Regions from separate parts of the Streptomyces sp. NBC_00457 genome, predicted to be linked through region 1. Evidence: riboswitches for the same ligand, from Rfam matches in the RefSeq annotation. Region 1 holds a riboswitch; each other region holds the start of a gene.
The links. Region 1 has a riboswitch for cobalamin ahead of OG828_RS17635 (ribonucleoside-diphosphate reductase subunit alpha). Riboswitches for the same ligand answer to the same signal wherever they lie in the genome.
Positions count from the first base shown of each region.

Region 2: linked by a shared signal. The riboswitch ahead of OG828_RS33095 (FecCD family ABC transporter permease) and the one ahead of OG828_RS17635 (ribonucleoside-diphosphate reductase subunit alpha) in region 1 are both predicted to bind cobalamin.
Region 3: linked by a shared signal. The riboswitch ahead of metE (5-methyltetrahydropteroyltriglutamate--homocysteine S-methyltransferase) and the one ahead of OG828_RS17635 (ribonucleoside-diphosphate reductase subunit alpha) in region 1 are both predicted to bind cobalamin.

Region 1 is NZ_CP107905.1:3,921,376-3,931,933, forward strand. It holds gene OG828_RS17600 (extracellular solute-binding protein) at 1-395, opposite strand, end outside; gene OG828_RS17605 (GntR family transcriptional regulator) at 701-1,465, shown strand; gene OG828_RS17610 (carbon starvation CstA family protein) at 1,678-3,816, shown strand; gene OG828_RS17615 (YbdD/YjiX family protein) at 3,788-3,988, shown strand; gene OG828_RS17620 (DUF3311 domain-containing protein) at 4,130-4,384, shown strand; gene mctP (monocarboxylate uptake permease MctP) at 4,381-6,012, shown strand; gene OG828_RS17630 (GNAT family N-acetyltransferase) at 6,134-6,640, shown strand; cobalamin riboswitch at 6,694-6,822, shown strand; gene OG828_RS17635 (ribonucleoside-diphosphate reductase subunit alpha) at 6,945-9,293, shown strand; gene OG828_RS17640 (ribonucleotide-diphosphate reductase subunit beta) at 9,293-10,306, shown strand; gene OG828_RS17645 (GlxA family transcriptional regulator) at 10,524-10,558, shown strand, end outside.
Region 2 is NZ_CP107905.1:7,269,009-7,279,566, reverse strand. It holds gene OG828_RS33135 (beta-ketoacyl-[acyl-carrier-protein] synthase family protein) at 1-12, opposite strand, end outside; gene OG828_RS33130 (class I SAM-dependent methyltransferase) at 15-1,049, opposite strand; gene OG828_RS33125 (methyltransferase) at 1,059-2,108, opposite strand; gene OG828_RS33120 (cupin domain-containing protein) at 2,105-2,536, opposite strand; gene OG828_RS33115 (hypothetical protein) at 2,789-3,004, opposite strand; gene OG828_RS33110 (hypothetical protein) at 3,001-3,207, opposite strand; gene OG828_RS33105 (helix-turn-helix domain-containing protein) at 3,324-4,157, shown strand; gene OG828_RS33100 (DUF397 domain-containing protein) at 4,139-4,327, shown strand; cobalamin riboswitch at 4,308-4,449, shown strand; gene OG828_RS33095 (FecCD family ABC transporter permease) at 4,497-5,549, shown strand; gene OG828_RS33090 (ABC transporter ATP-binding protein) at 5,549-6,316, shown strand; gene OG828_RS33085 (ABC transporter substrate-binding protein) at 6,329-7,321, shown strand; gene OG828_RS33080 (hypothetical protein) at 7,407-8,714, shown strand; gene OG828_RS33075 (chondroitinase-B domain-containing protein) at 8,822-10,558, opposite strand, start outside.
Region 3 is NZ_CP107905.1:2,572,539-2,583,096, reverse strand. It holds gene OG828_RS11835 (extracellular solute-binding protein) at 1-1,299, opposite strand; gene metE (5-methyltetrahydropteroyltriglutamate--homocysteine S-methyltransferase) at 1,519-3,837, opposite strand; cobalamin riboswitch at 3,989-4,214, opposite strand; gene OG828_RS11825 (SpoIIE family protein phosphatase) at 4,213-6,072, opposite strand; gene OG828_RS11820 (class I SAM-dependent DNA methyltransferase) at 6,115-6,804, opposite strand; gene OG828_RS11815 (SigE family RNA polymerase sigma factor) at 6,965-7,471, shown strand; gene OG828_RS11810 (hypothetical protein) at 7,482-8,006, shown strand; gene OG828_RS11805 (glycosyltransferase) at 8,092-9,363, shown strand; gene OG828_RS11800 (hypothetical protein) at 9,360-10,558, shown strand, end outside.

The sequences.
Region 1 (10,558 bases):
AGCGCCTCGGTCCAGTCGGCGCCGATCTCGGACTTCAGGTCGGCCAGGTCGGCGAGGCCGCCCGTCTTGGCGTAGGCCGGGGTCTGGGTGTTGCCGATCTCGAAGACGTCCGGCGGGTTCTCCTCCGACAGGGCGGTGGTCAGCTTCTGCTGGATGCCGTTCCACTGCTGGATCTCGAACTTGACCTTGGCCTTGGTCTGCTTCTCGAAGGCCGTGGCGACATCCTTCTGCCACTGATCGGGCGAGGAGCCGTCCATCACCCACACCGTGAGTGTCTGGCCCGCGTAGCCGTCCGCCGCGGTCTTGTCCCCGCCGTCGCCGTTGTCACTCCCGCACGCCGCGAGGGACACCATCATGCCCGCGATACCGATCGCGACTGTCAGCTTGCGCTTCACGCCACCCTCCTCAGGGATGCCCCCCCGTACCGCCATCGGGGCCGGGACTGGACCAATGGTGTAGACCAGTACCGGGAGCCTGGACCAGACCAAGGCGCCTGTCAAGGGTGTTCGAAACGGCTCCGACCAGCCGTTATGCGACCTACATATGCAGGAACCTTTAAGTAAGAAGACAGCGAAATCAGCGCGCGCGGAGTACTGTCGTCCGCTAGACCACTTACTCTGTGGACTAGACCAAAAGAGGCGGCGACGGTATACAGAGGGGATCACGATGTGACCCGCATCCGGAGCCGGGAAGGCAGAGCATGAGCACCGACGTCAGCAGTGCGGAGAACGAGGGTGGGGCCACCGTCCGTACCGCGCGCGTGCCCAAGTACTACCGCCTGAAGAAGCATCTCCTCGACATGACGGAGACACAGGCGCCCGGCACACCGGTCCCGCCCGAGCGCACGCTCGCCGCGGAGTTCGACACCTCGCGCACCACCGTGCGCCAGGCACTCCAGGAACTCGTCGTCGAGGGACGCCTGGAGCGGATCCAGGGCAAGGGCACGTTCGTGGCCAAGCCCAAGGTCTCGCAGGCGCTCCAACTCACCTCGTACACCGAGGACATGCGCGCCCAGGGCCTCGAACCCACCTCGCAGCTCCTCGACATCGGCTACATCACTGCCGACGACCGCCTCGCCGATCTGCTCGACATCACGGCCGGCGGCCGGGTGCTGCGCATCGAGCGGCTGCGCATGGCCAACGGCGAGCCGATGGCCATCGAGACGACCCACCTCAGCGCCAAGCGCTTCCCGGCACTCAGGCGCAGCCTCGTGAAGTACACCTCCCTCTACACCGCCCTCGCCGAGGTCTACGACGTCCATCTCGCCGAGGCCGAGGAGACCATCGAGACCTCCCTGGCCACCCCCCGCGAGGCCGGCCTCCTCGGCACCGACGTCGGCCTGCCGATGCTGATGCTGTCCCGCCACTCACTGGACCGGGAAGGCCAGCCGGTGGAGTGGGTGCGCTCGGTGTACCGGGGGGACCGCTACAAATTCGTGGCTCGGCTGAAGCGGCCCGCGGAGTAGAACGCCGGGCAGAGCGGGATCGGCTGGGGGTCCGGAGGCCGCGCGGCGGCAGCCGCACATCGATGCAGCCCCGGGACAATGCAGCGTGGCTCGGCTCAAGCGGCCCCAGGAATAAGGGCCGTTCGTAGAGCGAACACCTGCACGCGGTGTAGCGCAGATCACATTCCTGTTCTACGGTCCTCCCGTCATCGCATGGACGGGAGGGCGAGCCGGTGCGCACCGCGAACGTTCGAACGATCGTCATCTGGAGTCTTGTCGCGCTGGTCGGAGCCGTCGGCTGGGCGGTGCTCGCGCTGGCCAGGGGCGAGGACGTGTCCGCCGCCTGGATGGTCGCGGCGGCCCTCGGCTCGTACGCGATCGGCTACCGCTTCTACGCCAAGTTCATCGCGTACAAGGTGCTCAAGGTCGACAAGACCCGGGCCACTCCGGCGGAACGGCTGAACAACGGCATCGACTTCCACCCCACCGACCGCCGGGTCCTGCTGGGCCACCACTTCGCCGCGATCGCGGGCGCCGGCCCGCTGGTCGGGCCGGTCCTCGCGGCGCAGATGGGCTATCTGCCGGGCACGATCTGGATCATCGTCGGCGTCATCTTCGCGGGCGCGGTCCAGGACATGGTGGTGCTGTTCTTCTCCACGCGGCGGGACGGCAGGTCGCTGGGACAGATGGCGCGGGAGGAGATCGGCCCGTTCGGCGGCGCGGCGGCGCTGCTCGCCGCCTTCGCCATCATGATCATCCTGCTCGGGGTGCTGGCGCTGGTCATCGTCAACGCCCTCGCGCAGTCCCCGTGGGGCACCTTCTCCATCGCGATGACGATCCCGATCGCGCTGCTGATGGGCTTCTACCTGCGCGTACTGCGCCCCGGCCGGGTCGCCGAGGTCTCCCTCATCGGCGTCGCGCTGCTGCTCTTCGCACTGGTCTCGGGCCGCTGGGTCGCCGAGTCGTCGTGGGCCGACACCTTCACCCTCGCGCCCTCCACGCTGGTCATCTGGCTGGTGGCGTACGGCTTCATCGCCTCGATCCTGCCGGTGTGGATGCTGCTCGCGCCGCGCGACTACCTGTCCACGTTCATGAAGATCGGCACGATCCTGCTCCTCGCGCTCGGCGTCGTGATCGCGCTGCCGACGCTGAAGATGCCGGCGGTCACGGACTTCGCCTCGCGCGGTGACGGGCCGGTGTTCGCGGGCTCACTCTTCCCCTTCGTCTTCATCACGATCGCCTGCGGTGCCCTGTCCGGCTTCCACTCGCTCATCTCGTCCGGTACGACGCCGAAGATGATCCAGAAGGAGACGCAGGTCCGGATGATCGGCTACGGCTCCATGCTGATGGAGTCGTCGGTCGCGATCATGGCGCTGGTGGCGGCGAGCATCATCGACCCGGGCCTGTACTTCGCGATGAACGCGCCGTCCGGCGTCATCGGCACGACGGTGGAGAACGCCTCGCAGGTGGTGGGCAGTTGGGGCTACCAGATCACCCCCGCCGAACTCGCCAAGGCGGCCCAGGACGTGGAGGAGTCGACGCTGCTGTCCCGCACCGGCGGCGCACCCACGCTCGCCGTCGGGGTCTCGCAGATCTTCTCCGAGGTGACCGGCGGAAGCCTCAAGGCCTTCTGGTATCACTTCGCGATCATGTTCGAGGCGCTGTTCATCCTGACCGCGCTGGACGCCGGCACCCGCGTGGGCCGCTTCATGCTCCAGGACACCCTCGGCAACATCTACCGGCCGTTCAAGAACGTCAGCTGGAAGCCCGGCCTGATCATCACCAGCGCCATCGTGTGCGGGCTGTGGGGCTACTTCCTTTGGGTCGGCGTCCATGAACCCCTCGGCGGAATCAACCAGCTCTTCCCGATCTTCGGCATCTCCAACCAGTTGCTGGCCGCCGTCGCCCTGGCCGTCTGCACGACCCTGCTGGTGAAGTCGGGGCGTCTCAAGTGGGCCTGGATCACCGGCGTTCCGCTCGTCTGGGACGCGACGGTCACCCTGACCGCCAGCTGGCAGAAGGTGTTCTCCTCCGATCCGAAGGTCGGCTTCTTCAAGCAGCGCCAGGTGTTCCAGGACGCCATCGACCGGGGCGAGGTGCTGGCGCCCGCCAAGTCGATGGACGACATGCGCACCGTGGTCACCAACTCCACGGTGGACGGCGTCCTCACCGGGATCCTGGCGCTCCTGATCGTCGTCGTGATCGTCGACGCGACCCGCGTCTGCGTCCGGCACGTCCGCCGCCCGGCCCTGTCCACGCTGAGCGAGGCACCGTACGTCGAGTCCAAGATCGTCGCCCCGGCCGGGCTGATCCCGACCCGGGAGGAGAAGGAGGAGGAGCGCGATGCGGTCGGCAGTGGCACGGGCTCTTAGGGGCGTGCGCTGGTACGTGCGGGAGCTGACCGACGAGTCGGCGTACGACCGTTATGTCGCGCACGTACGGAAAGACCACCCTCAGGCCGAGGTGCCGTCCCGGCGTGACTTCGAGCGGATGCGCACGGACCGGCAGGAGGAGGACCCGCGCCAGGGCTTCCGCTGCTGCTGAACACGCCTGGTGAGCCCCCGAATGAGGATGCCCGGTGAGGATCGCGCCCGGAATGCGGACGAGGCCTTCCGCTTTCGCGACACCGTGACCTAGATTGCCTGCGCGTTACACAGGTGATCAGTGAGGGGACGGAGCCGGCGGATGTCACAAACATCGGAAGTGAACAGAGGGACGGTGACACCCGCCAGGGTCGTCATCGCGCTCTGCCTATTCGCGCCCTTCGTGGCGATGCTGTGGGTGGGTTCGTACGCGAAGGAAGACCCGGCCTTCATCGGCATCCCGTTCTTCTACTGGTACCAGATGGCCTGGGTGGTCCTCTCCACCGTGCTGACGATGGTCGCGTACAAGCTGTGGCAGCGTGACCAGCGGGCACGCAAGGGGGGTGCCGGAAAGTGAAGGACGGCGTGAACGGCGTCGCACTCGCCGTCTTCATCCTCTTCTTCGTGGCCGTCACGGTCATGGGCTTCTTGGCCTCGCGCTGGCGCAGGGCCGCGAACGACCAGACCCTGGACGAATGGGGCCTGGGCGGGCGCTCGTTCGGCACCTGGATCACCTGGTTCCTGCTCGGCGGCGACCTGTATACGGCGTACACCTTCGTCGCCGTACCGGCGGCGATCTACGCGGCGGGCGCGGCCGGCTTCTTCGCGGTGCCCTACACGATCCTCATCTACCCGATGATGTTCGTCTTCCTGCCGCGGCTGTGGTCGGTCTCGCACAAGCACGGCTACGTCACCACGTCGGACTTCGTCCGGGGCCGCTACGACTCCAAGGGGCTGTCACTGGCGGTCGCCGTCACCGGCATCCTCGCCACGATGCCGTACATCGCGCTCCAACTGGTCGGCATCCAGGCCGTCCTTGACGTGATGGGCGTCGGCGGCGGCGAGGACACCAACTGGTTCATCAAGGACCTGCCGCTGCTGATCGCCTTCGGCGTGCTGGCCGCGTACACGTACTCCTCGGGTCTGCGGGCGCCTGCGCTGATCGCGTTCGTGAAGGACGCGCTGATCTACATCGTCATCGCGGTCGCGGTCATCTACATCCCGATCAAGCTGGGCGGGTTCGACGACATCTTCGCCAAGGCGAGCGCCGCGTTCAGCCAGACCAACCCGGCGACGGGCGCGCCACGCGGTGCGACGGTCCCGGGCGACGCGACCCAGTGGACGTACGCCACCCTGGCCCTCGGCTCGGCGCTCGCGCTGTTCATGTACCCGCACTCGGTGACGGCCGTGCTCTCCAGCCGCAGCCGTGACGTCATCCGCCGCAACTCCACGATCCTGCCGCTGTACTCGCTGATGCTGGGCCTGCTCGGTCTGCTCGGCTTCATGGCGATCGCGGCCGGAATCAAGGTGGAGAACGGCCAGTTGGCGATCCCGCAGCTGTTCGAGACCATGTTCCCCGACTGGTTCGCGGGCGTGGCCTTCGCGGCGATCGGCATCGGCGCGCTGGTGCCGGCGGCGATCATGTCCATCGCGGCGGCCAACCTCTTCACCCGCAACATCTACAAGGACTTCATCAAGCCGGACGCCACACCGGCGCAGGAGACCAAGGTCTCCAAGCTGGTGTCCCTGCTGGTGAAGGTGGGCGCACTGGTCTTCGTCCTGACCATGGACAAGACGGTGGCGATCAACTTCCAACTGCTGGGCGGCATCTGGATCCTCCAGACCTTCCCGGCCCTGGTCGGCGGCCTCTTCACCCGCTGGTTCCACCGCTGGGCCCTGCTCGCCGGCTGGGCGGTCGGCATGATCTACGGCACGGTCGCCGCGTACGGCGTCGCCTCCCCGACCCAGGACCACTTCGGCGGCTCCAACAAGGAGATCCCCGGCATCGGCGAGATCGGCTACATCGGCCTCACGGCGTTCGTCCTGAACGTGCTGGTGACGGTCGTCCTCACCTTCGCCCTCAAGGCGATGAAGGCCCCCGAGGGCGTGGACGAGACAAGCCCGGAGGACTACACAGGCGAGGCGGGCGACCCGGGAGTCAAGACGGAACTGCCGCCGGCTACGGCGGCTGCAGCGCCCCATTAGGGGCGCGGGGCTGTATCGATTTGCGGCTCCGCCGCGTGGGCGCGACCAGCCACGACGAACCCGCAGCGGGCCGCCGAAATCAAGCACCACGGCGGCCCGCTCTTCATGCACACTCACCCGCATGGACATAGTGATCCGGCGCGTAGAACCCACCGAATACGGAACCCTCGGCGACATCACAGCCCAGGCCTACCTCCAGGACGGCCTCCTGACCTTCGGCGAGAGCGACTGGTACCTCGGTGAGCTGAAGGACGTGGCGAAGCGCGCCGCCGCGGCCGACGTTCTCGTAGCCACACAGGGCGACCAACTCCTCGGCGGAGTCACCTTCGTCCCCTCCCCCGGCCCCATGGCCGAACTCGCCCGCCCCGGAGAGGCGGAGATCCGCATGCTGGCCGTGGCCCGGGCGGCCCGCGGAAGGGGCGCCGGAGAGGCCCTCGTCCGCGCGTGCGTCGAGCGGGCGAAAGCGACGGACGGCTGCACCGGCATGGTCCTGTCGACCCAGCCCTCGATGCACGCAGCCCACCGCATCTACGAACGTCTCGGCTTCACCCGAGCCCCGGAACGCGACTGGAACCCGATCCCGGAGCAGCCCGAGTTCACTCTCCTCACTTATCAGTTGACGCTCTGAAGCCGACCGCGACACAACATGTAGGGGTGTCACCGGAGCCGGGCACAAGATGTATGCTCATGCTCGCTGTCGCCGCAGGGGAATCCGGTGCGAATCCGGAACTGTCCCGCAACGGTGTACTCATGCGTGTTCATACACGTATGGGAGTCAGTCCGAGGACCTGCCGACAGCGCGCCCGGCCACCCGGCCGGTGCGCCCGACGTCCGGGCCTCGTGGAATGGGCCGGTGGGCGCGACGCCATGTGCGCTCGTGTGCTGCCCCCTGCCCTCCGCAAGGCCCCGTGCCGAGCGAGGGAGAGCCCCACGTGACCATCGCGCCAGCCGAACCGGCCTCAGCGATCCAGGACACCGACGGTCCGGGAACCGCACTGCTGCGGACCCTGACCGAGCTGACCGCCGACCTCCCCGACGCCGACCCCGGCCGGGTCGCCGCCGCCGCGCTGCGCGGCAGGTCGGCCCGGGCGGACGAGTCGGAGTTGCGCGAGCTGGCCACCGAGGCCGCGGCCGGCCTCATCTCGGAGGACCCCGTGTACTCCCGGCTGGCCGCCCGTCTCCTGACGATCGGCATCGCCGCCGAGGCGGCCTCGCAGGGTGTCACGTCGTTCTCCGAGTCGGTCGCCGTCGGCCATCGCGAGGGCCTCATCGCCGACCGCACCGCCGAGTTCGTACGGCTGCACACGGCCCGCCTGGACCACCTGATCGACCCTGCGGCCGACGACCGCTTCGGCTACTTCGGCCTGCGCACCCTGCACAGCCGCTACCTCCTCCGGCACCCCATCACCCGCAAGGTGATCGAGACGCCCCAGCACTTCATGCTCCGGGTCGCCGCAGGTCTGGCCGAAGACGACACCGCCCGCTCCGTCGACGAAGTCGCCGCGCTCTACGGGCTGATGAGCCGCCTCGACTACCTCCCCTCCTCCCCCACCCTCTTCAACTCCGGCACCCGGCACCCCCAGATGTCGTCCTGCTACCTCCTCGACTCACCCAAGGACGAGCTGGACTCCATCTACGACCGCTACCACCAGGTGGCCCGCCTCTCGAAGCACGCCGGCGGCATCGGCATCGCCTACTCCCGCATCCGCGCCCGCGGTTCACTGATCCGCGGCACGAACGGGCACTCCAACGGCATCGTCCCGTTCCTGAAGACCCTGGACGCCTCGGTCGCCGCCGTGAACCAGGGCGGCCGGCGCAAGGGCGCGGCGGCGGTGTACCTGGAGACCTGGCACTCCGACATCGAGGAGTTCCTGGAGCTGCGCGACAACACCGGTGAGGACGCCCGCCGTACGCACAATCTGAACCTGGCGCACTGGGTCCCGGACGAGTTCATGCGCCGGGTCAACGCGGACGGCGTGTGGTCCCTCTTCTCCCCCGCCGACGTGCCCGAACTGACCGACCTGTGGGGCGAGGAGTTCGACGCCGCGTATCAGAAGGCGGAGGCCGCGGGGCTCGCGCGCAAGACCATCCCGGCCCGTGATCTGTACGGCCGCATGATGCGCACCCTCGCGCAGACCGGCAACGGCTGGATGACCTTCAAGGACGCCGCCAACCGCACCGCCAACCAGACCGCCGAGCCCGGCCATGTCGTCCACTCCTCCAACCTCTGCACGGAGATCCTGGAGGTCACGGACGACGATGAGACGGCGGTGTGCAACCTGGGGTCGGTCAACCTCGGCGCGTTCGTGAACGACGGGGACATCGACTGGGAGCGGCTGGACGAGGCCGTCCGCACCGCCGTCACCTTCCTCGACCGCGTCGTCGACATCAACTTCTACCCGACCGAGCAGGCGGGCCGGTCCAACGCCAAGTGGCGTCCCGTGGGCCTCGGCGCGATGGGCCTCCAGGACGTCTTCTTCAAGCTGCGCCTGCCCTTCGACTCACCCGAGGCCAAGGCCCTCTCCACCCGCATCGCCGAGCGCATCATGCTGGCTTCGTACGAGGCCTCCGCCGACCTCGCCGAGCGCAACGGCCCCCTCCCCGCCTGGCAGAAGACCCGTACCGCCAAGGGTGTCCTGCACCCCGACCACTACGACGTCGAGCTGACCTGGCCCGAGCGCTGGGCGGCCCTGCGCGAACGCATCGCCGAAGTCGGCCTGCGCAACTCGCTGCTCCTGGCCATCGCGCCCACCGCCACCATCGCGTCCATCGCCGGTGTGTACGAGTGCATCGAGCCGCAGGTCTCCAACCTCTTCAAGCGCGAGACCCTGTCCGGCGAGTTCCTCCAGGTCAACTCGTACCTGGTGAACGAACTCAAGGCACTCGGCGTCTGGGACGCCCGCACCCGCGAGGCGCTGCGCGAGGCGAACGGCTCGGTGCAGGACTTCGCCTGGATCCCCGAGGACGTACGGCGGCTCTACCGCACGGCGTGGGAGATCCCGCAGCGCGGACTGATCGACATGGCCGCCGCCAGAACCCCCTTCCTGGACCAGTCCCAGTCCCTGAACCTCTTCCTGGAGACGCCGACCATCGGAAAGCTCTCCTCGATGTACGCGTACGCCTGGAAGTCCGGGCTGAAGACGACGTACTACCTGCGCTCCCGCCCGGCGACCCGCATCGCCCGCGCGGCACAGGCGACGCTCCCCGTCCAGCAGGTGACCTCTGAAGACGCCGTCGCCTGCTCCCTGGAAAACCCCGAGTCCTGCGAGGCCTGCCAGTAATGACCACCCGTAACCAGCATCTCCTCGACCCGGGCTTCGAGCTGACCCTGCGCCCCATGCGCTACCCCGACTTCTACGAGCGCTACCGGGACGCCATCAAGAACACCTGGACCGTGGAGGAGGTCGACCTCCACTCGGACGTCACCGACCTCGCCAAGCTCACGCCCGACGAACAGCACCTGATCGGCCGACTCGTCGCCTTCTTCGCGACGGGTGACTCGATCGTCGCCAACAACCTGGTGCTGACGCTCTACAAGCACATCAACTCCCCCGAGGCGCGCCTGTATCTCTCAAGGCAGCTCTTCGAGGAGGCCGTCCACGTCCAGTTCTATCTGACGCTGCTGGACACCTACCTCCCCGATCCGGAGGACCGGGCCGCCGCGTTCGACGCCGTGGAGAACATCCCGTCCATCCGCGAGAAGGCCGGGTTCTGCTTCAAGTGGATCAACGAGGTCGAGAAGCTGGACCGCCTGGAGACGCAGGCCGACCGGCGCCGCTTCCTGCTCAACCTCATCTGCTTCGCGGCGTGCATCGAGGGCCTGTTCTTCTACGGGGCCTTCGCGTACGTCTACTGGTTCCGCAGCCGGGGTCTGCTGCACGGCCTGGCGACCGGCACCAACTGGGTGTTCCGCGACGAGACGATGCACATGTCCTTCGCGTTCGACGTGGTCGACACGGTCCGCAAGGAGGAGCCGGAGCTCTTCGACGACCAGCTCGAGCAGCAGGTCACCGACATGCTGAGGGAGGCCGTCGAGGCCGAGCTGCAGTTCGCGCGCGACCTGTGTGGTGACGGCCTCCCGGGGATGAACACGGAATCGATGCGGCAGTACCTGGAGTGCGTCGCCGACCAGCGACTCAGTCGCCTCGGTTTCGCTCCGGTGTACGGCTCCGAGAACCCCTTCTCCTTCATGGAGTTGCAGGGGGTTCAGGAACTCACCAACTTCTTCGAGCGGCGTCCTTCGGCGTACCAGGTGGCGGTGGAGGGCACCGTCGACCTGGACGAGGACTTCTGAGTCTTCCGTTCCGCCTCCCTCAGTTGTCGGTCGATCCGGCGGTCGTGGAGCGCCCCCACGATCGCCGGACCGCCGAGGAGGGAGAAGAGAATCACGAGGGCCATGAGTTCGAGGAATGTGTTCATGCGGTAAGTCTCGTACTGGCATGACACTCCTGACAGTGGCAGGACTGTCATGCACCCTCGAATTACTGCCACGGCGGTGGCACACTGGCAGCATGCTGAAGAACGTGGCCGTCGCCCTGCTCGACGG
Region 2 (10,558 bases), 3.3 Mb from region 1:
CACTTCTCGCATGGTTACCGCCTTTCTCCTGTCTGGGCCGTCACCAGCCCGTGCGTTACGCATTCCTTCGCCGTCACACCGGCGTCTTCCATGAGGGCGCGGTAGTCCTCCGCCGCGAGTACGGCCCCGTCCGCGGTGTTGACCAGGAGGCTGAGCCCGAGCATCGGCCGGCTCAGCGCGGGCCGCCCGGGCTCCGGCCGCATGACGTCGGCCAGCAGCAGCGTGCCGCCCGGGCGGAGCAGCCGGGCGCACTCCCGCACCAGCCGGGCCGTGGCGGTGGGCCCCGCGAAGCGGCCCGCGTGTGCCAGCACCACGGTGTCGAAGCCGGCGTCGGCGAACGGCGGTGCGGCGAAGTCGGCGGACACGAACCGGAACCTGTCGGCCACCCCGAACTCCGCCGCCCGCGCCCGGGCCGACCCGAGCAGCACCGGATCGTCGTGCGCGGTCACCTCGGCCCGCGGATCGGCGGCGGCAAGGGCGATGCCCCACTCGCCGCCCCCGCAGGCCAGGTCCAGCACCCGGCCCGCGCCGCGCAGCCCCAGGGCCTCGACCGCCGCGAAGGCGACCCGGACGGCGAGCGGGAAACCGCCGCCGAACAGTCCGGGGTGACGACCGCGCGAGGCGGGGGCGCCGAAGTCCCCGGAGCGGTCGCCGGAGCGGGTGACCGAGGTCAGCGCACTCCACCGGTCCCACTGGCCGAGCACCTCGGTGAAGTGGTCGCCCAGGTAGGTCGGCTCGCCCTCGACGAGGTAGGCACGGGACAGCTCGGTCAGTCCCCGCCCGTCACCGGTGAGCAGTCCGAACTCGGTGAGGGCGGCCAGCAGGTCGCCCAGGGCCCGGGGGTCGCAGCCGAGTGCGCCGGCGAGGTCCTCGGTGCCGCGCGGGCCCCGGGCCAGCTCGGTGAACACGCCCAGTTCCAGGGCCGTACCGAGGGCTCTGGCCCTGGCGAAGCCGAAGTTGAGGGCGAGCAACGGGCCTGGGTCGGGGGCGGTCGTGTAGCGGGCCAACGCCGCGGCGGGGGGCGAGGCCTGCACCGGGGTGTCCGTCATCGTGGCGTCCTACTTGGTTGCCGTGAGCAGACCGGAGAGCAGGGACACGTTGCGGGTGCCGATGTCCCGGAACCCGGCGCCCTCCACCCAGGCGCGGATCTCGTCCACGTCCCGGACCTCGCCCTCCTCGGTGTTGACCAGGAGGATCAGCCCGAACATGGCCGGGAAGAGCCCGGTGGCCAGGGCGGGCATGTGGGAGTGCACCAACAGCCGTCCGCCGTCGGGCAGATGGGCATGGATGCGCTTGACCAGGTGGGCGGCACGCTCGGGACCGTAGCCGTCGAGGACGTGGGAGAGGAGGACCGCGTCGGTCTCGGGCCAGGCGTCCTCCATGATGTCGGCGGGCCTGACCTCGATCCGGTCCTCGAGTCCTGCCTCGCGCACGTTGGCGCGGGCCAGGTCGGTCACGGCGGGGTAGTCGAGGGCTGTGACGCGCAGCTCGGGGTGGTGCGAGGCGAGGGCGATCGAGTAGTCGCCCGAGCCGCAGCCCAGGTCGACGACGCGGCCGACGCCGGCCAGCGGGGCCGCGGCGGCCAGCTTGCCCGCCTGGAGCCGGGAGCTGACCCGCATGGCCTGGATGAGCCGCCCGGTGCCCTCGCGGCCCTCTCCGGCCGCGGCGCCCTGGTCGCGGTAACCCTGCTTGAGGACCCGCTGGTTGAGGGAGGTGTTGGTGCGTACGGCCTCGTCGAGGCGGGAGAAGTGGCCGAAGTGGGAGTTCTGGTGCGCGGCGAACCCGCCCATGTACTCGGGCCGCCCGGCGACGAGATAGCGGCTCGTCTCGTCGGAGTTGCAGTAGCCGCCGTTCTCGGCGCGCACCAGGTCCAGGCCCTTGAGGGCGACGAGGAGGGCACGGGTGGGACGTTCCTGCAGGTTCAGTTCGCGGGCCAGTTCGGCCACGGTGCGCGGGTTCTTCTCCAGCGTCTCGAAGACCCCGAGCTCGAGGGCCGTGAACACGGCCTTGGACTGGAGGTAGGCGGTCAGGATGGTGTGGACCCGCGAGGAGTCGCCGTCGGGTGCGGGGGAGCCGGCCTGGGTGTCGAGGTCCTGAGTGGTCGTCACTTGTTCTCCAGGAGGCTGGTGTACTCGGGCATCTGCGTGTACTCGTAGGGGTCCTCGGAGAGGAAGACGTTGCGCACCGGCGGCCGCTCGCACGGGGCGACCACGAGGAACCGGCACGTCTGCTCGGGGCCGGTGACGAAGCCGTGCTGCTCGCCCCGGGGGATGAAGATGGCCTCGCCCGGCCCGACCTGCTCGGTGCGGCCCTGGTCGGGCAGGACCAGGCCCATGGAGCCTTCGAGCACGTAGATCTCGTGCTCCCAGTCGTGGAAGTGGGGCGGGGTGGACCCGTTCGGCGACACCTCGAACTCGGTGAGGACGAAGCGGTCCGCGCCGTCCGGGGTGTCGATCAGTTTGCGGTGCGTCGTTTCCTTCGCTCCCGGTTCCCTTACGATTTCCGCCTTCACATCGGTTCGGTGCACGCGTTTCATCGGCCGCCTTTCCGCTCTGAGGGACCCGTCATCCGGTGATTCGGAGCCTCGTTCGGAAAGCGACTCTAGGGCTGACATTAGAAAACCCTCTACGGACAACCGTCACCGCATATCCGTGACAATCACCCATTACCGACCGGGACATGTGCCCACCCGACGGGGACATCCACCCAGGGGGCCATCACCGGCCAGTGCTCAGCCGGAATTCGGGGGTGGCCGGCATATCGCCGGCCACCCTGGGTGAGCGGCCCCTCAGGGGATCTCGCCACGGCTGCGTGCGTTGGCATAGGCCGTGGCGGCACTGAGCCGCTCGGCGGGGGTGGCATGCCGTACGACGCTTGGCTCGGCGTCCCACTCCTTGCCGCCGCCGTACGGTCTGAGTTGTACGTATGGACCCTCGTGCCCCATGACGAGGCCGACCCGTCCAGTGCGGGTGTCCACCACGTACGACCCGACCGGCGGCTTCATCGCAGGACCGCCGCGAGTCGCTGCGCGGCCTCGACGGAACAGCCGCCCGGTTCGACGAGCGGACATGGGGTCTCCCGCGCGAGACTTGCCGGGTCGAGCCGCAGGGACGGCAGAATGATTCCTGCGTTTTCCAACGCTGCCCGCAATTCTTTCACTGCTTCCTCCGCCTCTTCGACGCAGAGCGCCGAGTGCTGTGCCTTCACGTGGTTCCCCTCCCATTTCGGGTTTTACGCTTCGCATCTCAAGGATCGCGCACCACATCTACACTCGGCAGGAGTCTGTGCTCTACAAGTGCGGGGCAGCACAAGGGGGTTGAACTGTGGCCAACGGTTCACGTCAGGCGGCATGGGAGTTCTTCGGCACGGAACTGAAGCGGCACCGGGAGGACAGGGGGCTCACTCAGGTCGAGTTGGGGGCGCGCGTCTTCGTCTCGGGCGCCTATATCGGCCAGTTCGAGCAGGCGATTCGAAAGCCGCAGCTGGATATCGCCCAGCGGATTGATGAGGTGCTGCAAACCGACGGTATTTTCGAGCGGGCGTGGCGCAAGCTCATCGACGACAAACGCTATGCCGATTACTTTGCGGCCGTCGTGGAACTGGAGCGGACGGCAACGAAGATTGCGGAGTTCGCGCCCACCGTGGTGCCGGGGCTGTTGCAGACCGCCGCCTACGCACGGGCGGTCACCATCGCGGCCAATCCGTTCGTCACCGACGAGTACGAGGAGGAGAAGGTTACGGCCCGCCTGGAGCGCCAGCACATCCTCAAGGACGCTACAAGGCCGGAGTATTGGGTGATCCTGCATGAGGGGGTGCTGCGCCCTCCGGTGGGCGGGCCGGAAGCCATGGCCGAACAACTGGAGCACATCGCAGGGCTGATGCGGGAGCGCAAGGTGTGGGTGACTGTGGTGCCTTTCGCGGCTGGAGCGCATGCATCGATGGGCGGGTCCATGAAGCTCATGGAGTTCGAGGACGCGCCTCCGGTCGCCTATACAGAGACGGAGTATTCGGGGACGCTCATCGACGACCCGGCCATGGTGAAGCGCACCCAGCGCACATACGATCTGCTCAGGGGCACCGCACTGTCGCCGTCGGCGTCCCTGGCCCTGATCGAATCGGCGGCTGAGGACTTCAGACGATGCGCGAGTACGACCTGAGCAACGCCCACTGGCGCAAGAGCAGCTACAGCAACGGGCAAGGCGGCGACTGCGTCGAGGTCGCCGACGGAGTCCCCGGCGTCGTACCGGTCCGGGACAGCAAAGTCGCCGACAGCCCCGTCATCCTCCTCGGCGCCACCGCCTGGGCGGCCTTCGTCCGCGCCTGCTAGTCTCCCCGAGCCTCCTGCGGGGGAAGTCCGGTGAGAGTCCGGCGCTGACCCGCAACGGTGTGTGCGTGGGCCCCTGGGGCCGACGTGCAAGCCCGATTACCCGCAGGCGGTTGCCCAGCCCATTGACCGCTCGCCGAGGACTGCGAGCCGAGGCGAAGGACCGCCGAGCGTGCGCCTCTCCCCAGGCCGAATATCCGTGCCGCTGTTGGCTGTCGCCCTTGCGGTCATACTCCTTGTCTCCCTTGTCGCCGGTGTCGGGCTGGGGGCCGCCGGCGTCGGCTGGGGTGACGTCCTCCGGTTCCTCGGGGCCGGGTTCACCGGCGGAACCATCCCCGCAGGGGACGCGGCGTCGTACACCATCGTCTGGGAGATCCGGCTGCCGCGTGTCGTGCTGGCCGGCGTCGTGGGGGCGGGGCTCGCGACCGTCGGGGTGGCTGTGCAGGCGATGGTGCGTAACGCGCTGGCCGATCCGTTCGTGCTGGGGATTTCGTCCGGTGCCGCCGTGGGGGCCAACGCGGTCATCCTGCTCGGGGCGTTCGCGGGGCTCGGGGTGTGGGCGCTGTCGGTGTCGGCGTTCTGTTCGGCGCTGGTGGCGATGGCGATCGTGTACGCCGTGGCGCGTTCCGCGACGCACGGGCTGACGCCGCTGCGGCTGATCCTGACGGGGACGGCGCTGGCGTACGGCTTCGAGGCGCTGACCACGGTGATGGTGTTCGGCGCGGCCCGGGGTGAGGCGGCCCGGTCGGCGATGATGTGGCTGCTGGGGAGTCTGGGCGGGGCGACGTGGCCACGGGTGCCGATCGCCGCCGTGACCGTCGTCGCCGGGTGGGTGTGGCTGCGGTGGCGGGCTCAGGCCCTGAACGCGCTGGCGATGGGGGACGAGACGTCGGCGACGCTGGGGGTCCAACCGGGGCGGCTGCGGCGGGAGTTGTTCCTCGTCACGGCGGCGGTGACCGGGACGGTAGTCGCGGTGAGCGGGGCCATCGGGTTCGTCGGGCTGATGGTGCCTCATGTCGTACGGATGCTGGTGGGCGCCGATCACCGGCGGGTACTGGCCGTCGCGCCGCTCGCCGGGGCCGTACTGCTGGTGTGGGCGGATGTGCTGTCCCGGCTGCTGCTGGCGCCCGCGGAGTTGCCGGTCGGGGTGATCACGGCGGTGGTCGGCGTCCCGGCCTTCCTGCTGCTGATGCGGCGCGGCGGCTATGCGTTCGGGGGGCGCTGATGCGGCTCGATGTGGAGGGCGTGACGGTCGAGGCCGCCGGAAAGCGGCTCGTCGACGAGATCAAGCTCAGCGTGGACAGCGGGGCGTTCGTGGGGCTCGTCGGGCCCAACGGGAGTGGAAAGTCGACGCTGTTGAGGTGCGTGTACCGGGCGCTGCGGCCGGCGGCCGGGGTCGTACGGCTGGACGGGGACGACGTACACACGCTGGATCCTCGTGCCACCGCACGGCGACTGGCCGCGCTGCCGCAGGAGTCGTCGTCGGAGTTCGACTTCACCGTCGCCGAGGTGGTCGGGATGGGGCGGTTGCCGCACCGGGGACGTACGGCGGCGGAGGACCGGGCGATCTGCGCGGAGGCGATGCGGTCCACCAGCGTGGAGCATCTGGCCGCCCGTGGCTTCCTGGCCCTGTCCGGCGGCGAGCGGCAACGCGTGCTGATCGCGCGGGCGTTGGCGCAGCGCCCCCAGGTGCTGGTCCTCGACGAACCGACCAACCACCTCGACATCGCCCACCAGTTGGACGTGCTGTCCCTGGTCCGGGCGAGCGGCCTGACCGCGCTGGCCGCGCTGCACGACCTCAATCTGGCCGCCGCGCACTGCGATCTGCTGTACGTCCTCTCGGCGGGCCGGGTCGTCGCGTCCGGGCCGCCGCACGACGTCCTGCGCCCCGACCTGCTCGCCGAGGTGTTCGGCGTGCGCGCACATCCCGTACGGCATCCGGAGACCGGTGCCGTGCAGCTGCTCTTCGACCTTCTCCCGCCGTCCGACTGAGGAACTCCCCACATGCGTAAGCCAGTTGTCGCCGCCGCCGTCTGCCTCGCCGTGCTCAGCGCGGGCTGCGGTGCCGAGGTCGAGCCCTCGCCGGACTCGAAGGCCGCGTCGTCCGTCACGCTCACCAACTGCGGGCGCAAGGTGACGTACGACAAAGTCCCGGAGCGGGTCGTCACCAACGACGTCGGCATCACCGAGCTGATGCTCGCGCTCGGCCTTGAGGACCGGATGGCCGGGTTCGCGATGCCCGACGACAAGGGGGACCTGGGCGGCGTGCCGTGGAAGGACGGCTACGACAAGGTGACGTGGCTGTCGAAGGACCAGCTCACCAAGGAGAACGTCCTCGACGCCCGCGCCGACTGGGTCTTCGCCGGCTGGAACTACGGCTTCCGCGAGGACGACGGCTTCACCCCGGACGCCCTGCGCAAGCTCGGCATCCCCTCGTACATCCTCACCGAGTCCTGCCGCAACGGCCGTACGGAGTCCTCGCGGGGCATCATGCCGCCGCTGGACGCGCTGTACGAGGACCTCACCAACCTGGGCAAGCTGTTCGGCGTGGAGAAGCGGGCGGCGGCGCTGATCTCCGACTTCAAGCGCGAGGTGGCGGAGGTGAAGGCGAAGGCCCCGTCCGCTTCCCCCAAGGTCTTCCTCTACGACAGCGGCGAGGACCAGCCCTTCACCTCCGGCCGCTACGCCGCGCCCGACCAGATCATCAGCGAGGCCGGCGGGGTCAATGTCATGCACGACCTCCAGGACTCCTGGACGACGGTCGGCTGGGAGACCGTCGTGGAACGCAACCCGGACGTGATCGTGATCTGCGACTACGGGGACGTGAGCGCGGAGCAGAAGAGAAAGTTCCTGCTGTCGTACGCCCCGCTGCGGAACGTGTCGGCCGTCAAGCACAAGCGGATCTTCACGCTCGACTACGTCGACCTGGTGGAGAGCCCGCGGAACCCGTCTGCCATCACCCGCCTCGGGGAGTACCTGCGGACGACGACGCCCTGACTCGGAGGCCGGGACCGGTCCCGGCCCGCCCATGGTCGAATCTGCGCCCGTCAGCAGTGCAAGGTCACGGAACGCGGAGAGTCGGATGAGAAGTCGAAGTCCGGTACGTGCAGGTGTCATCGCTCTGGCTGCAGTGGCTCTGCTGGCCGCGTGCACCGGAGGATCGAGCGGGGAAGGCGACAGTCCTGCGGCCTCCGGCTCGCCCACCCGCAAGGCCCTCGACCTCAGCGGCGATCCACGGGCCGCGGCGCCCTTGGCGTTCGAGAGCAAGGCGGCCCATGTCCTGCCGACCGGCCCGAAGGGCTTCCCTCCCCTCACTCTGTACGGGCGTGCGGCCTGGCTCACGCACGCGTCCGGCCTGACGATGTACAACCTGGCCACGGGTAAGGCCGTCACCGACATCAAGACCCAGAACACGCCCACGTACGACCTGCCTGCGCCAGGCGATCTGAGCAAGAAGCAGGCCGAGATGATACGCAGCCGCGTGTCGTTCCCTGTCCCGGTGGAGATCGGCGGAGTACAGGCCGTGGTCGCCGCCGTGCCGGTCAAGCTCGCCAAGCAGGGCAGCGGTTCGGCGCAGGCCGGGTTCGAGGTGATCGCCGCCCGGGCGGACAACGGCAAGCCGATCTGGCGGCTGCCCGTGGACATCTACGGTGACCCGGCCGGCAAGCTCGGCGCGCTCGTGGTCGAGCCCGGGGACGGCGTGGTGAGCGTCACCTGGACGGAGGACGACTACACGACAGGCAGCTTCGCTGTCTCCCTGGACGACAAGCAGCCCCAAATGCTGTGGCAGCGTGCGGACTTCTGGACTGTCGCCGGATACGGCGACGCCGTTCTGGGCTTCCGTGAAGAGCCGGACGAGCAGTACTCGGTGGCCGGCGTCGCCGCGTCCAGCGGCCGCGACCTGTGGGTCAAGGGGCTGCCCGCCGGAGCCACCTGGGCGGTCAAATCGAACGACACGCCCTTGGCCAAACTCGACGACGACAGCAAGCAGGCGCGGCTGATCGAGATCGCGACCGGCGACTTCGTCCTGTCCAAGCAGGCCGGACTGACCAAGGGCATGAGCTGCCTGCACGGCGACGGCGGCACCGTCCTGCTGTGCTCCTCGAAGCAGGACGGGGCGCTCGCGGTGGACAAGACCGGCAAGGTCCTGTGGCGCCGGGCGGCGGGGGACGGCCCGGGCAAGTGGAACGCCACCGTGGAAGCCGAGTTCAAGGATCGGTTCTACGCCAAGGGCAAGGACGGAGCGTTCGTCGTCGACGGGCGTACCGGACGAACGGTCAGCGCAGACGCGGGGATTGTCCCCGATCGCGTCGACGCCTACGCCGCGCTGGTCTACACGGACAAGGGCACGGAGGTCCATCTCCCTAGCGCTCCGGGGGTGCCGCGATAGGTCGTTGAGCGGCTGCGGCTGCGTCGTGGCTTGTCGCGCAGTTCCCCGCGCCCCTTCGGGGCACGACCGGTGGCGGGGTTTACCCGCCACCGGTCCTTTCGCGCGTTCTACGAGGCGCCCGGGCCGACGTCCGTCGCGGTGAGCGGGGTTCGTGTGACCGGGGACGTGGACCGTTCGTCGGCGCCCGCGTCGATGGTGCCGGCTCGGGGCTGGCCGTCCATGTCGTCGGTCACGAAGGCGTGGCCGCCGGTGCCGGTGTCGATCGCCGGGCTTCCCGGGCCGATCCGGTAGAGCGATCCGTCGGAGGCGAGCAGCGGGTCGACCGCCCTGACGGAGCCGGAGGGCAGGGACACGCCGACGGTCGCCGATCCGGTCGGCCACGCGATGTTGCCGGCGTAGGTCATGTTCACGGGTTTCTTGACCTCGTTGAGCAGCTTGCCCCGGCTGCCCGTGATGACGTTGTCGGCGATGACCGAGTCGACCGGGGCGAGGTTGTAGTTGGCGCCGATCTCGATGTTCGACACGTTGTTCACGAAGGTGTTGTTCACGACGGTCGCCCGGTAGACACGCCAGTGCGCGTTCAGCGCACCCGAGGTGTCCACGTCGCCGCCGTCGATCTGCAGCGCGGCGTCGAAGCCGCTGCCGGTCAGGCCCTCGAAGTAGTTGTTGTAGATCTTGTGGTCCTGGCCGTAGATGCGGATCCCGCCGGTTCCCGCCTTGCCCTCCCCGAAGAAGAAGTTGCCGTAGAACTCACCGCGGTTTCCGTGCCGTTGGGACAGGACGCCCTGCGAGGCGCGGAAGGTGTTGTGGCGGACGATGTTGTCGTTGCTCTTCACGGAGACGATCTCCGGGTCACCGTCGCACCTCTCGAAGAGGTTCGACTCGACGACGGTGAATCCGCTCGACTGGGACATGCCGCTCCAGCCGACCCGGACGGCCTCCATCTCGTTCGCCACGCGGGGGCCGATGTCTCGGAAGTGGTTGTGGTCGATGCGGTCGTGTTGTGACTGCTGCGTCCCGGACCCGTCGATGGTGATGAAGTTCCCGGGCTGGTGCTTCTCCTCGAACAGGCTGTGATCGATCCGGTTGTGGTGGCTGTTCTCACCCTGGATGATCACCCACTTCAGCGAGGACTCCCCCTCCGTCAGCCGGAAGTGGTTGCGGGTCAGCCGTACGTTGTTCGAGCTGGTGATCTTCAGGGTGTTGCTGTTCGTGAACTTCAGCCCCTGGAAGGTGACGTAGGAGGAGTTCGCCACCTCCAGCTGCCCGTCGCCGATCACCGCCTTGCCGCGGTTCTCCGCGACGACGGTGATGGGCTGGGCGGCCGTTCCGCTCTTGCCGGTCAACTTGCCGATCGAGTACGTGCCGTCCGCGAGGACGATGCGGTCGCCGGAGCGCGCGTCGCTGAACGCGCTCTTCAATGCGGTGGAGTCCGAGACGCGGACCGTGCGGACGGGGGCCGGGTCTGTTGGGTCGGTCGGGTCCGTTGGGTCGGTCGGGTCCGTTGGATCTGTCGGATCCTCGCCGCCGTCACCGCCCCCGTCGGCTCCGTAGATGTCGGTCTCGGTGATGCTGGTCCAGTCGTTGACCGTGTTGCCGTGGCCGACGATCCTTACGTAGCGGGCCGAGGCGTCGGCGAAGTCGTACTTCTGCTGCTCAAGTGTGCTGCCGCTGCTGGTCTTCCGGGCCAGCATGGTCTTCCACGACGATCCGTCGTCGGACAGCTGGACGTCGAAGGTGTTCGTCCTGCTGTTCCCCTGGTGCCAGGCGACGGACGCCGACCCGACGGTCTTCGGCGAGCCGAGGTCGTAGCGGATCCACGCCCCGTCGCCCTGCGACGACCA
Region 3 (10,558 bases), 1.3 Mb from region 1:
TCACTCCGCACCGGTGCCGACGCTCTCGGCGTACGCCTGGACGTTCGCTGCGGCCTTCTCCGCGCTCTCCGTGCCCTTGGCCACGGCCTCGATCTCCTTGCCCAGCCGGGTCGCGACCTGCTGCCAGGTGGTCACCTGGGGGAACGCCCGGGTGTTCTTCATCTGCGTGAAGAAGGCGTCCAGCAGCGGCTGGTCCGCGATGGCCGGGTCGTCCCAGGCGGAGATGACGGCCGGCAGCGAGCTGTATGCCTTGTACTGCGCGACCTGGGTGCTCGGCTCCGCGAGGTGGCGGACGAACTTCCAGGACGCGTCCGCGTTGTCGCTGTCGGCGAGTACGCCCCAACTGCCTCCGGCGGAGAAGGAGGCGCCGCTGGAGTCCCCGGCCGGCAGGGGCGCGGTGGCGACATGGGACGCCGTCCAGCCGTCCTTGCCCGCGGCCTTGTCGAGCTGGCCGATGACCCAAGGTCCCGTGATCATCGAAGCGGTCTTGCCGGAGGTGAAGTACGGCTGGGCGTCCAGGAAGGTGGGCGTGCTGGTGTCGGCGGCGCCCGAGGTGAAGAACGACGCGTTGTACTTGATCGCCTCGGCCATTTCCGGTGTGTCCAGGGTCCACTTGCCGTCGGATGAGAACAGCGAGCCGCCGGCCTGCCAGGCGTACATCGCGACGTCCTGGCCGTTGAAGATGTCCCAGCCGATGTCGGCTGCGAGGCCACGTCCGGCGCCGGCGTCCTGCATCGCCTTCAGGAAGGGAACCGTGTCCTTCCACGTCGTCGGCGCCTTCACGCCCGCCTTGTCGGCGAGGTCGGAGCGGTAGACGAGCGCGTAGGTGTAGGCGTACCAGGGGACCGTATAGGCCACGTTCTTGACGACACCCGCGTCCCAGAGACTCTTGAAGAAGGTGCCCTTGTCGACGAGTCCGTCCGGCACGGGCTGCAGGATCGACGGATCGAGGAACTGCGCCTGCGACTCGGGGAAGAACTGGGCGACATCGGGTCCCTTGCCCGCCGCGACCGCCGACTGGAGCTTGGTGTAGTACTCGCCGTTCGGGATCAGCGTGAAATTGACCTTGACGTCGGGGTTGTCGGCCTTGAAGGGCTCGATGACCTTCTCGAGCACATCGGCGTCGCCCTGGGCGGCCCAGACATCGACGCTGCCGGTGGCCGGAGAGTCGTCGACGGGCTCGGCGGTGCCCGTCGCGGCGGTGTCACCGCCGCGCCCGCAGCCCGCAAGGGCGAAGGTGCAGATGAGCGCTATACCGGCGGTCAGCCGTAGGGCGCCGCGGCGCAGGGAATGTGGCACGCGGGGGCTCCTGTCTCCTGAAGGCACTGAGGGCAGAGGTGCGATTCCAGGAAGGTATGGAGCGCGCATTTCGGCCAAGTGGCGCACCCGTCACGAATAATTTCGGAACTTGTAGCGAAATCCATTCGTCCCGATATGTGCAATCACCTCTGCTGCGGGGTCGTGTGCTGAATCCGGCCGGGGCGCACGGGGCGCCCCGGCCGGTGGGGAGGCAGGTGGTCAGGGTGTCGGCAGTTCGGCGCGGACCGTGTAGGCCGCGGCGACCAGGTTCTCCAGTGAGGAACGGGTCTCCGGCCAGGCGCGGGTCTTCAGGCCGCAGTCGGGGTTGACCCACAGCCGGTCGGCGGGGATCGCCTTCAGGGCGGTGCGCAGGAGTTCGGCCGCCTCCTCGGCGCTCGGCACGCGCGGGGAGTGGATGTCGTACACGCCGGGTCCGGCCTCGCGCGGATAGCCGTGGCCGGCGAGTTCACGGGCGACCTGCATATGGGAGCGGGCCGCCTCCAGGCTGATGACGTCCGCGTCGAGGTCGTCGATGGCCTGGACGATGTCGCCGAACTCGGCGTAGCACATGTGGGTGTGGATCTGGGTGTCCGGACGCACTCCGCTGGTGGTGAGGCGGAACGCCTCCGTGGCCCAGGCCAGGTAGGCGGGGTGGTCGGCGGCGCGCAGCGGCAGCGTTTCGCGCAGGGCCGGTTCGTCGACCTGGATCACCGAAGTTCCGGCCGTCTCAAGGTCGTTCACCTCGTCGCGCAGCGCCAGCGCGACCTGCCGGGCCGTCTCGCCGAGCGGCTGGTCGTCGCGGACGAAGGACCAGGCGAGCATGGTGACCGGGCCGGTGAGCATGCCCTTGACGGGGCGCGAGGTGAGGGACTGGGCATACGTCGTCCAGCGCACCGTCATCGGCTCGGGACGGGAGATGTCGCCGGCCAGGATCGGCGGGCGGACGTAGCGGGTGCCGTAGGACTGGACCCAGCCGTGCTGGGTGGCGAGGTAGCCGGTGAGCTGCTCGGCGAAGTACTGGACCATGTCGCCCCGTTCGGGCTCACCGTGCACCAGGACGTCCAGGCCGGTCTTCTCCTGGAAGGAGATCACCTCCTGGATCTCCGCCCTGATCCGGTCCTCGTAGCCGGCCGTGTCGATCCGGCCCGCCTTCAAGTCCGCCCGCGCCGCGCGCAGTTCGCCGGTCTGCGGGAACGAGCCGATGGTGGTGGTCGGCAGCGGCGGCAGGCCGAGGTGGGCGCGCTGGGCGGCGGCCCGCTCGGCGTACGGCTGGGAGCGGCGGGCGTCGGCGGCGGTGACGTCCGTGGCGCGGGCCCGTACGGCCGGGTCGCGGGTGATGGGGGAGTTGGCGCGGGAGGCCAGGTCGGCGCGGTTGGCGGCGAGTTCGGCGGTGATCGCGTCGGTGCCGCGGGCGAGGCCCTTGGCGAGGGTGACGATCTCGGCGGTCTTCTGCCGGGCGAAGGCGAGCCAGCGCAGGATCTGCGGCTCGATGTCCCGCTCGGCCGCCGTGTCGAGGGGGACGTGCAGCAGGGAGCAGGAGGCCGCGACGTCGACCCGGTCGGCCAGGCCCAGAAGGGTGCCGAGCGTGGTGAGCGACGCCGACAGGTCGTTGACCCAGATGTTGCGGCCGTCGACGACACCGGCGACCAGCTGCTTGCCGGGCAGCCCGCCGACCGCGGCGAGGGCGTCCAGATTGGCGGCGGCGGCGTCGGTGAAGTCCAGCGCGAGTCCGTCGACGGGGGCTTTGGCCAGCACCGGCAGTGCGTCGCCGAGCCGGTCGAAGTACGAGGCGATCAGCAGCCTCGGCCGGTCGGTGAGGGCGCCGAGCTCCCGGTACGCCCGCTCGGCGGCGTTCAGTTCGGCCGGGGTGCGGTCCTGGACGAGGGCGGGCTCGTCCAGCTGCACCCACTCGGCGCCGGCGGCGCGCAGGTCGGCGAGGACCTCGGCGTACACCGGGAGCAGCCGGTCGAGGAGGGTGATCGGGTCGAAGTCGGCGGCCACGCCGGGGGCGGGCTTGGCGAGCAGGAGGTAGGTGACGGGGCCGACCAGGACCGGACGCGCCGTCAGGCCCAGGGCGAGGGCTTCCTTCAGTTCGGTGACCTGCTTGGCGGAGTCCGCGGTGAACACCGTGTCCGGGCCCAACTCCGGCACCAGATAGTGGTAGTTGGTGTCGAACCACTTCGTCATCTCCAGCGGCGCCACGTCCTGGGTGCCGCGCGCCATGGCGAAGTAGCCGTCCAGGGCGTCCGCTTCGACGGCGGCGCGGTGCCGCTCGGGGATCGCGCCGACCATGACGGTGGTGTCGAGGACGTGGTCGTAGTACGAGAAGTCACCGGTCGGCACCTCGTGGATGCCGGCGCCGGACAGTTGCCGCCAGTTGCCGCTGCGCAGTTCGGCGGCGGTGGCGCGGAGGGCGTCGGCGGTGACGCGGCCCTTCCAGTAGCCCTCGATCGCCTTCTTCAGTTCCCGGCGCGGGCCCTGGCGGGGGTAGCCGTACACGGTGGCCCGTGCTGCCGCGGCTGCGGGCTTGCTTGTCACGGAGATCTCCTTCGCGAGATGAATCCCAGAGATCCCGGAGACGGGACGAGAACGCGAAGGGTGACCGACCGGACGGCAACGGCCACTGGCCGTCCGCTCGGTGGTACGCCGACCCGCCCTCGAGGTCACCGGGATGTCCGCGCACGAGTGGTTCGCACACGGGCAGTTGGCAGGTCTTCGGACTCACGGGCACGTCTCGTCGTCGTACGAGAGACATCTACTGGCCGTCGCTTCCCAGGCCCGTTTCACGGACCCAGTGCGTATGACGGCGGTCGTTCCCGTTCACCGCTGCGGGGCAGTCCCGGAATTTCACCGGGTTCCCTCTTGCGACGCATCCCGCCTGGCGGACGGGGCGAACCAGCTGCGTCGGCCAGCTTAACCCGCGGGAGGAAGTGGCTGCTCGAACCACACAACCTTGCCCGTGCTCACCCGAGTTGCCCCCCAGCGCTCTGACAGCTGGTCGACCAGGAACAGCCCGCGTCCGCCCTCGTCGCTCAGGCGGGCGTGGCGCATCCTCGGTACCACGGGGGAGTCGTCGCCGACCTCGCAGCGGAGCACGTCCGTGCACAGGAGCCGCAGGGTGATCGGGCGGGAGGCGAAGCGCACGGCGTTGGCGACCACCTCGCTGACCATCAGCTCGGTGGACTCCAGGAGGTCGTCGAGGCCCCAGCCGTGCAGGGTCCTGCGGGTCAGCCGGCGGGCCTGGCGGGCGGTCTGCGGGCGCGGAGCCATGTACCAGTAGGCGACGGTCTCCGGCAGGATGCCCTCGAACCGGGCCGCGAGCAGCGCGATGTCGTCGTCGCGGCCACCGGAGCCCAGGGTGCCGAGGGCCTGGTCGCACAGGCCTTCCAGGGTCGGCGGCGCGGATCCTGAACCAGTCGCGCGCAGCCGGGCGCACAGCCGCTCCACGCCGGTCATGACGTCCGAGTCGCGGGACTCGACCAGGCCGTCGGTGTACAGCAGCAGCGTCGCCCCGGTCGGCGCGTGGGTCTCGACGGACTCGAATCCGCCGCTGCCGACACCGATCGGCGCTCCGGGCGGGACGTCCAGCACCTCCACGCCGCCGTCGGGACGCAGCAGCACCGGCGGCAGATGTCCGGCGCTGGAGACGATCAGCCGGTGCAGTACGGGGTCGTACAACGCGTACAGACAGGTCGCGGTGTGCTCGCTGCCCAGGCGTCCCGCCTGCTCGTCGAGGTGGTGCAGCACCTCGTCCGGGGGCAGATCGAGCCCGGCCAGGGTCTGCACGCTGGTCCGCAGCTGGCCCATGATCGCGGCCGAGGTCATGGAGTGGCCCATCACATCGCCGATCACCAGGGCCACGCGGTTGCCGGGCAGCGGGATCGCGTCGTACCAGTCCCCGCCGACCTGCGCGGTCCGCGAGGCCGGCAGATAGCGGCTCGCCAGCCGGACCCCGGGCGGCTCCGGAAGCGACGGCGGGAGCATCGTGCGCTGCAACGTGTCCGCGACGGATGCCTCACGTTCGTACAGCATCGCCTTGTCCAGCCCGAGGGCGGTGTGGGTGGCGAGCTGGGAGGCCACCAGCAGATCGTCGCCGGTGAAGTCGGGCCGGTCGGGTCCGCGGATCAGGACGACGCTGCCCAGGGCGTGGTTGCGGCCGTGCAGCGGGGCGATGATCAGCCGTCGCCCGGGCGGTGCCGACCGGGGCATGTGCACCCTCCCGAGCAGCTCGGCCGCCGCCGGGGCGACGCCCGGGTCGCTGCCGAACACCGGCCGTCCGTCCTGGAGCAGCTTGGCGAGCAGTCCAGTGGTGGCCGGGTGGACGACCTCGGCCGCCTGGAGGGTGTGCGCGCTCGGCGCGGGTGATGCGGAGCCCTGGCCGGCGGGGGCCCGGAGGGACGCGTGGTCCACGGTGTGCAGCCGCAGGATCTCGGGGGCGGCGCCGATGTCGTCGCCTATCGGCAGGGGGGCGTACAGATGGACGAACGCCGTGTCGGCGAACGCCGGGACGGCCGCGCGGCACAGTTCGTACAGCGTCTCGTCGAGATTCATGCCGCGGGCGATCTGCCGGGTCGCGGCGTCGAGATAGCGGAGCCTGTCGGTCTGCGGCGGGGTGGCGTCGGGTCCGGCGGGGGCCTCGGCGGCCGGCAGGCGCACGGTCACCCCGCGGTTGTCGGAGCCGGACGGCTGCGGCCGATGCATGAACGCAGCGGATTCCCGCGCACCGGGCGCGGGACCCCCGGTGTCGTCACCGGTTCCGAGCTGCTTCGTCATGCGTGTCCTTCCGGGCGTGCGGCCCGCGCCCCGGCGAGCGGTTCAGGAGTCGTCGGGCGTGCGCCGGCAGTGCAGGAAGATCTGTACCTCGGGCTGGATGTCGGCGGCCGCCGGAGCGTAGGTGTACGAGGACTCGTCGCCGATCTCGAAGCCCGCCGTCTCGACGACCTCGCGCAGTTCGTCCCTCAGGTAGCCGGAGACGCGGATGCTCCTTCCGATGAAGGGGATCGAGAAGTCGTCCACATCGGCCTCCACCATCGACAGGGCCAACAGGCCGCCGGGACGCAGCAGATGACGGACGGTGCGCAGGGCCAGGGGGATCTCCGCGCGCGGGAGCATGAGCAGGGAGAAGAACGCGGCGACGCCGTCGAAGCGCCCGAGGTCCAAGGGGCCGCCGGGCCGCAGGTCCGCGATGTCCGCCTGATGGAACTCCCCGGTGGGCACATGGTCGCGGGCCAGCGCGACCATCCCGTCCGACAGGTCCACCCCGACCACGTCGAAGCCCGCCTCCGCCAGCTGGCGCGCGGTCGGGAGCCCGGTTCCGCACCCCAGGTCCAGCACCCGGGACCCGGCCGGCAGCGAGCCGATGAGCCATGCGGCCGCCGCGACCTGCCCTTCCTTGTGCGGGAAGGCCTCGTCGTAGCGATTGCCGATGGCGTCGAACGCCTCGGCCTGACCGGTGCGGTCGGGTCGTAGCGTTCCGTAGTCGAGCCTGTCGCCAGGGTTGCTCACCGGGTCTCCTCGGGTGCCTTATGCGGCAGTTTTTCATATTCGCCTGGTTATGTGCATGCTTCGGTGTGATCCAGATCACCGGCTGTGAATGCAGCGTGAAGGGGCTGTCAGTGCCTTCTCCCTTGTGTAGGCGAGCCGGCGAGAACTGGGGACAGCGCGGATGGAACAAGATCGGGCCGGTGAGTTCGACGAGTTCGTGGCCGCCCGCTGGTCGGGGCTGTTCCATCTGGCGCGTCTGCTCACCGGAGGCGATCGGCACCGGGCCGAGGACCTGTTGCAGGAGTCCCTGGTCAAGCTGTGGTTCGTCTGGCCGAAGATCGCCGACGAGGCACCGGAGGCCTACGTGCGCAAGGTGCTGTCGCGAGCGGCGGCTCGCTCGGCCCGGCGGCGCTGGTGGGGCGAGCGCCCCGTGGAGGAGTTGCCCGAGGTGGCGGTGACGGGTGACGTGTCCGCGACCGTGGCGGAGCGGTCCCGGCTGGAGGCCGCGCTGGCACAACTGCCGTCCCGGCAGCGGGCCGCGGTGGTGCTGCGCTACTACCAGGACCTGCCCGAGGCGCACGTCGCCCAGGTGCTGGGCTGCCCGGTCGGTACGGCCCGGTCGCACGCCTCGCGTGGAGTGGCGCGGCTGCGCCGGCTGCTGGCCGATGTCATCGAGCCGGTGGGGTGAGGGAGAAGTCATGGATCACTTCGAGCGGCAGTTGGCGCAGCTGATGCGCGACACCCAGGAGCACACCCCCTACGAACCGAAGTATCAGGACCGTCTGCGGGCGGGCGTACGAGCACGGCGCCGGGTCCGCGCGGCACAGGCGGCCGTCGGCTCCGTACTGGCGGTCGCCGGACTCGGCATCGGGCTGTTCCTGCTGCCCGACGGCCAGGTCAGGGACGAGCCCAGCGCTCCCAACCCGCGGCCCGCCGTCAGTCCGTCGTCCCCGGCGAGCGAGACCTCGCCGCCGGGCCCGTCGCCGACCGCGACTTCGTCCCCGTCCTCGTCCCCGACCGGCTCGGCGGACTCGTACGCGCCCACCACCGCACCCCCCGCGTCGGCGGGGGGCGCGACCTCGGACTCCGGGGATCCGTCCGTGGGCGCCACGGATAACGGCGCCACGGGCGAGAGCAGTCCGTCACCCACTTCGACACAGGGCGTGCCGGAGACAGGGGAGCCGTCGGCCCCCGAGTCGTCCTTCATCGGTTCGGCCGACTAGAACCCCACTCGACCACCCCAGCGATCACCCCGCGCCGCGTGTGCCTTCCGCACGCCCTGCGCCGGAGTACAGACAAGGACGAACCATGACAAACGCAGGGACGATCGCCTTCATGGGAAGGGACCGGCTGCCCCGCCCCGCCCCGCTCCCCGCGCACCATCCGGAGCCCGTCCTGGACGTGGTCGTGCCCGTGTTCAACGAGGAGGCCGATCTGGAGCGGAGCGTACGACGGCTGCACGCGCACCTGCGGGAGACGTTCCCGTACCCGTTCCGGATCACCGTCGCCGACAACGCCAGCACCGACGCCACGCCACGGATCGCCGCCCGGCTGGCCGGCGAGCTGGCGGAGACGGACTGGATACGGCTGGAGGAGAAGGGGCGGGGCCGCGCGCTGCGGGCGGCCTGGTCACGGTCCCGGGCCCCGGTGCTCGCGTATGTGGACGTGGACCTGTCGACCGGACTGGCCGCGCTGCTCCCGTTGGTGGCCCCGCTGATCTCCGGGCACTCCGACATCGCCATCGGCACCCGGCTGGCCCACGGCTCCCGGGTGGTGCGCGGCCCCAAGCGGGAGATCATCTCCCGCTGCTACAACGTGCTGCTGCGCTCCACGCTCGCCGTGGGCTTCTCCGACGCGCAGTGCGGTTTCAAGGCGGTGCGGCGCGAGGTCGCGGAGCAACTGCTGCCCCTGGTCGAGGACTCCGCGTGGTTCTTCGACACCGAGTTACTGGTGATCGCCGAGCGGGCGGGGCTGCGGATCCACGAGGTGCCGGTGGACTGGGTGGACGACCCCGACAGCCGGGTGGACATCCTCGCCACCGCGCTGGCCGACCTGCGGGGCATCGCCCGGATCGGCCGCGCACTGGCCCGCGGCACCCTGCCGTCGGCGGAACCGTCCCAGGGAGCCGAGGCCCCGGCGCCCGGTCTGTTCACGCAACTGGTGCGCTTCGCGGCCGTAGGAGCGGTGAGCACCCTCTGCTATCTGATCCTGTACGCGGCGCTGCGTCCGCCGCTGGGACCCCAGGCCGCCAACGCGGTGGCGCTGCTGGCCTGCGCCGTCGCCAACACGGCCGCGAACCGGCGGCTCACCTTCGGGCTGCGCGGCCGCGGCGGCGCCCTGCGTCACCAGGCCCGCGGCCTCGTCACCTTCTGTGTCGGCCTGGCGCTCACCAGCGGATCACTCGCGGCCCTGCACCACATCGCGCCCACCGCCGATCACCGCATCGAACTCGCCGTCCTGGTGGCCGCCAACCTCGCTGCGACCCTGCTGCGGTTCCTGCTCTTCCGGGCCTGGGTCTTCAGCAGCCGTGCAGCCCGTGCCACCCGTACCCCTCGCTCCCTGGGACGGACCGCCCGATGAACACGACGCTCACGGTCGTTCCCGACCACACCGCACCCCCGCACCCCGTCGTGCCCGACCGCCGGCAGCGGCTGCACCGCCTGGCCGTGCGCTACGGTCCGCCGCTGGCGCTGTACGGCGTACTGAAGCTCATCGGCTTCTCCGTCTTCATGTACCTGCTGGACTCCGCCGGTGACTTCCGGAAGAAGAACCCCCGCTTCGGCGGCGGCGCCCACGCCTGGGACGTCCTGGGCACCTGGGACGGCTGGTGGTACCAGCAGATCGCCGCGCACGGCTACCACCCCGAACTCCGCCCGATCCCCGGAGCCACCGGACTGATCACCCTCGAAGGGAACTCGGCGGCGTTCTTCCCGCTCTACCCGGCCCTGATGCGGCTCGTCTCCGAGGTGACCGGCCTGGGCACCTTCGGCGCCGGACTGCTCGTCTCGGTCGTCGCCTCCTTCGCCGCCGCCCTGGGGATCTACGCCGTCACCGCGCACCTCGGCGGCCCGCGCGCCGGGCTGACCGCGGCCGGGCTGTTCGCCGTCTGGCCCGGCTCCGGCGTGGAGTGGGCGGTCTACTCCGACTCCCTCTACGTCGCCCTGGCCGCCTGGGCCTGCTACGCGGTCATGCGCCGGAACTGGCTCACCGCCGGCCTCCTCACCTGCGCGGCCGGCCTCAACCGCCCCACCGCCGGCGCCCTGATCGCCGCCCTCGCCGTCGCCGCACTCCTCGCCATCCACCGGCACCGGCGCCACGAAGGCATCCTGCGCCCACTCGCGGCGGTGGCCGTCGCCCCCCTCGGCCTCTTCGCCTACCTGCTCTGGGTCGGCCATCGCATGGGCGACTACGGCGGCTACTTCAAGCTCCAATCCGGCGCCTGGGCCCACGAGTTCGACTACGGCAAGTACACCCTCGACGTCCTCACCTCCGTCCCGGTCGGCCACAAGGACTACCTCTTCGCCTGGCCCTACGCGGACATCGTCGGCGTCTGCGTGGTGCTGCTGGCGGCCGTGTTCCTCCCGTTGCTGATCCGGCTGCGCCCGCCTGCCGTCCTGGTCGTCTACACCGCCGTCACCCTCGCCCTGGTCCTGGGCAGCCAGCAGATCTTCGGCAACGTCTCCCGCTATCTGCTCCCGGCGTTCCCGCTGTTCATCCCGCTCGCCCTGGCGCTGCGCCGGCTCAGCCTGCGCCTCCAGCTCACGGTGCTCTCCAT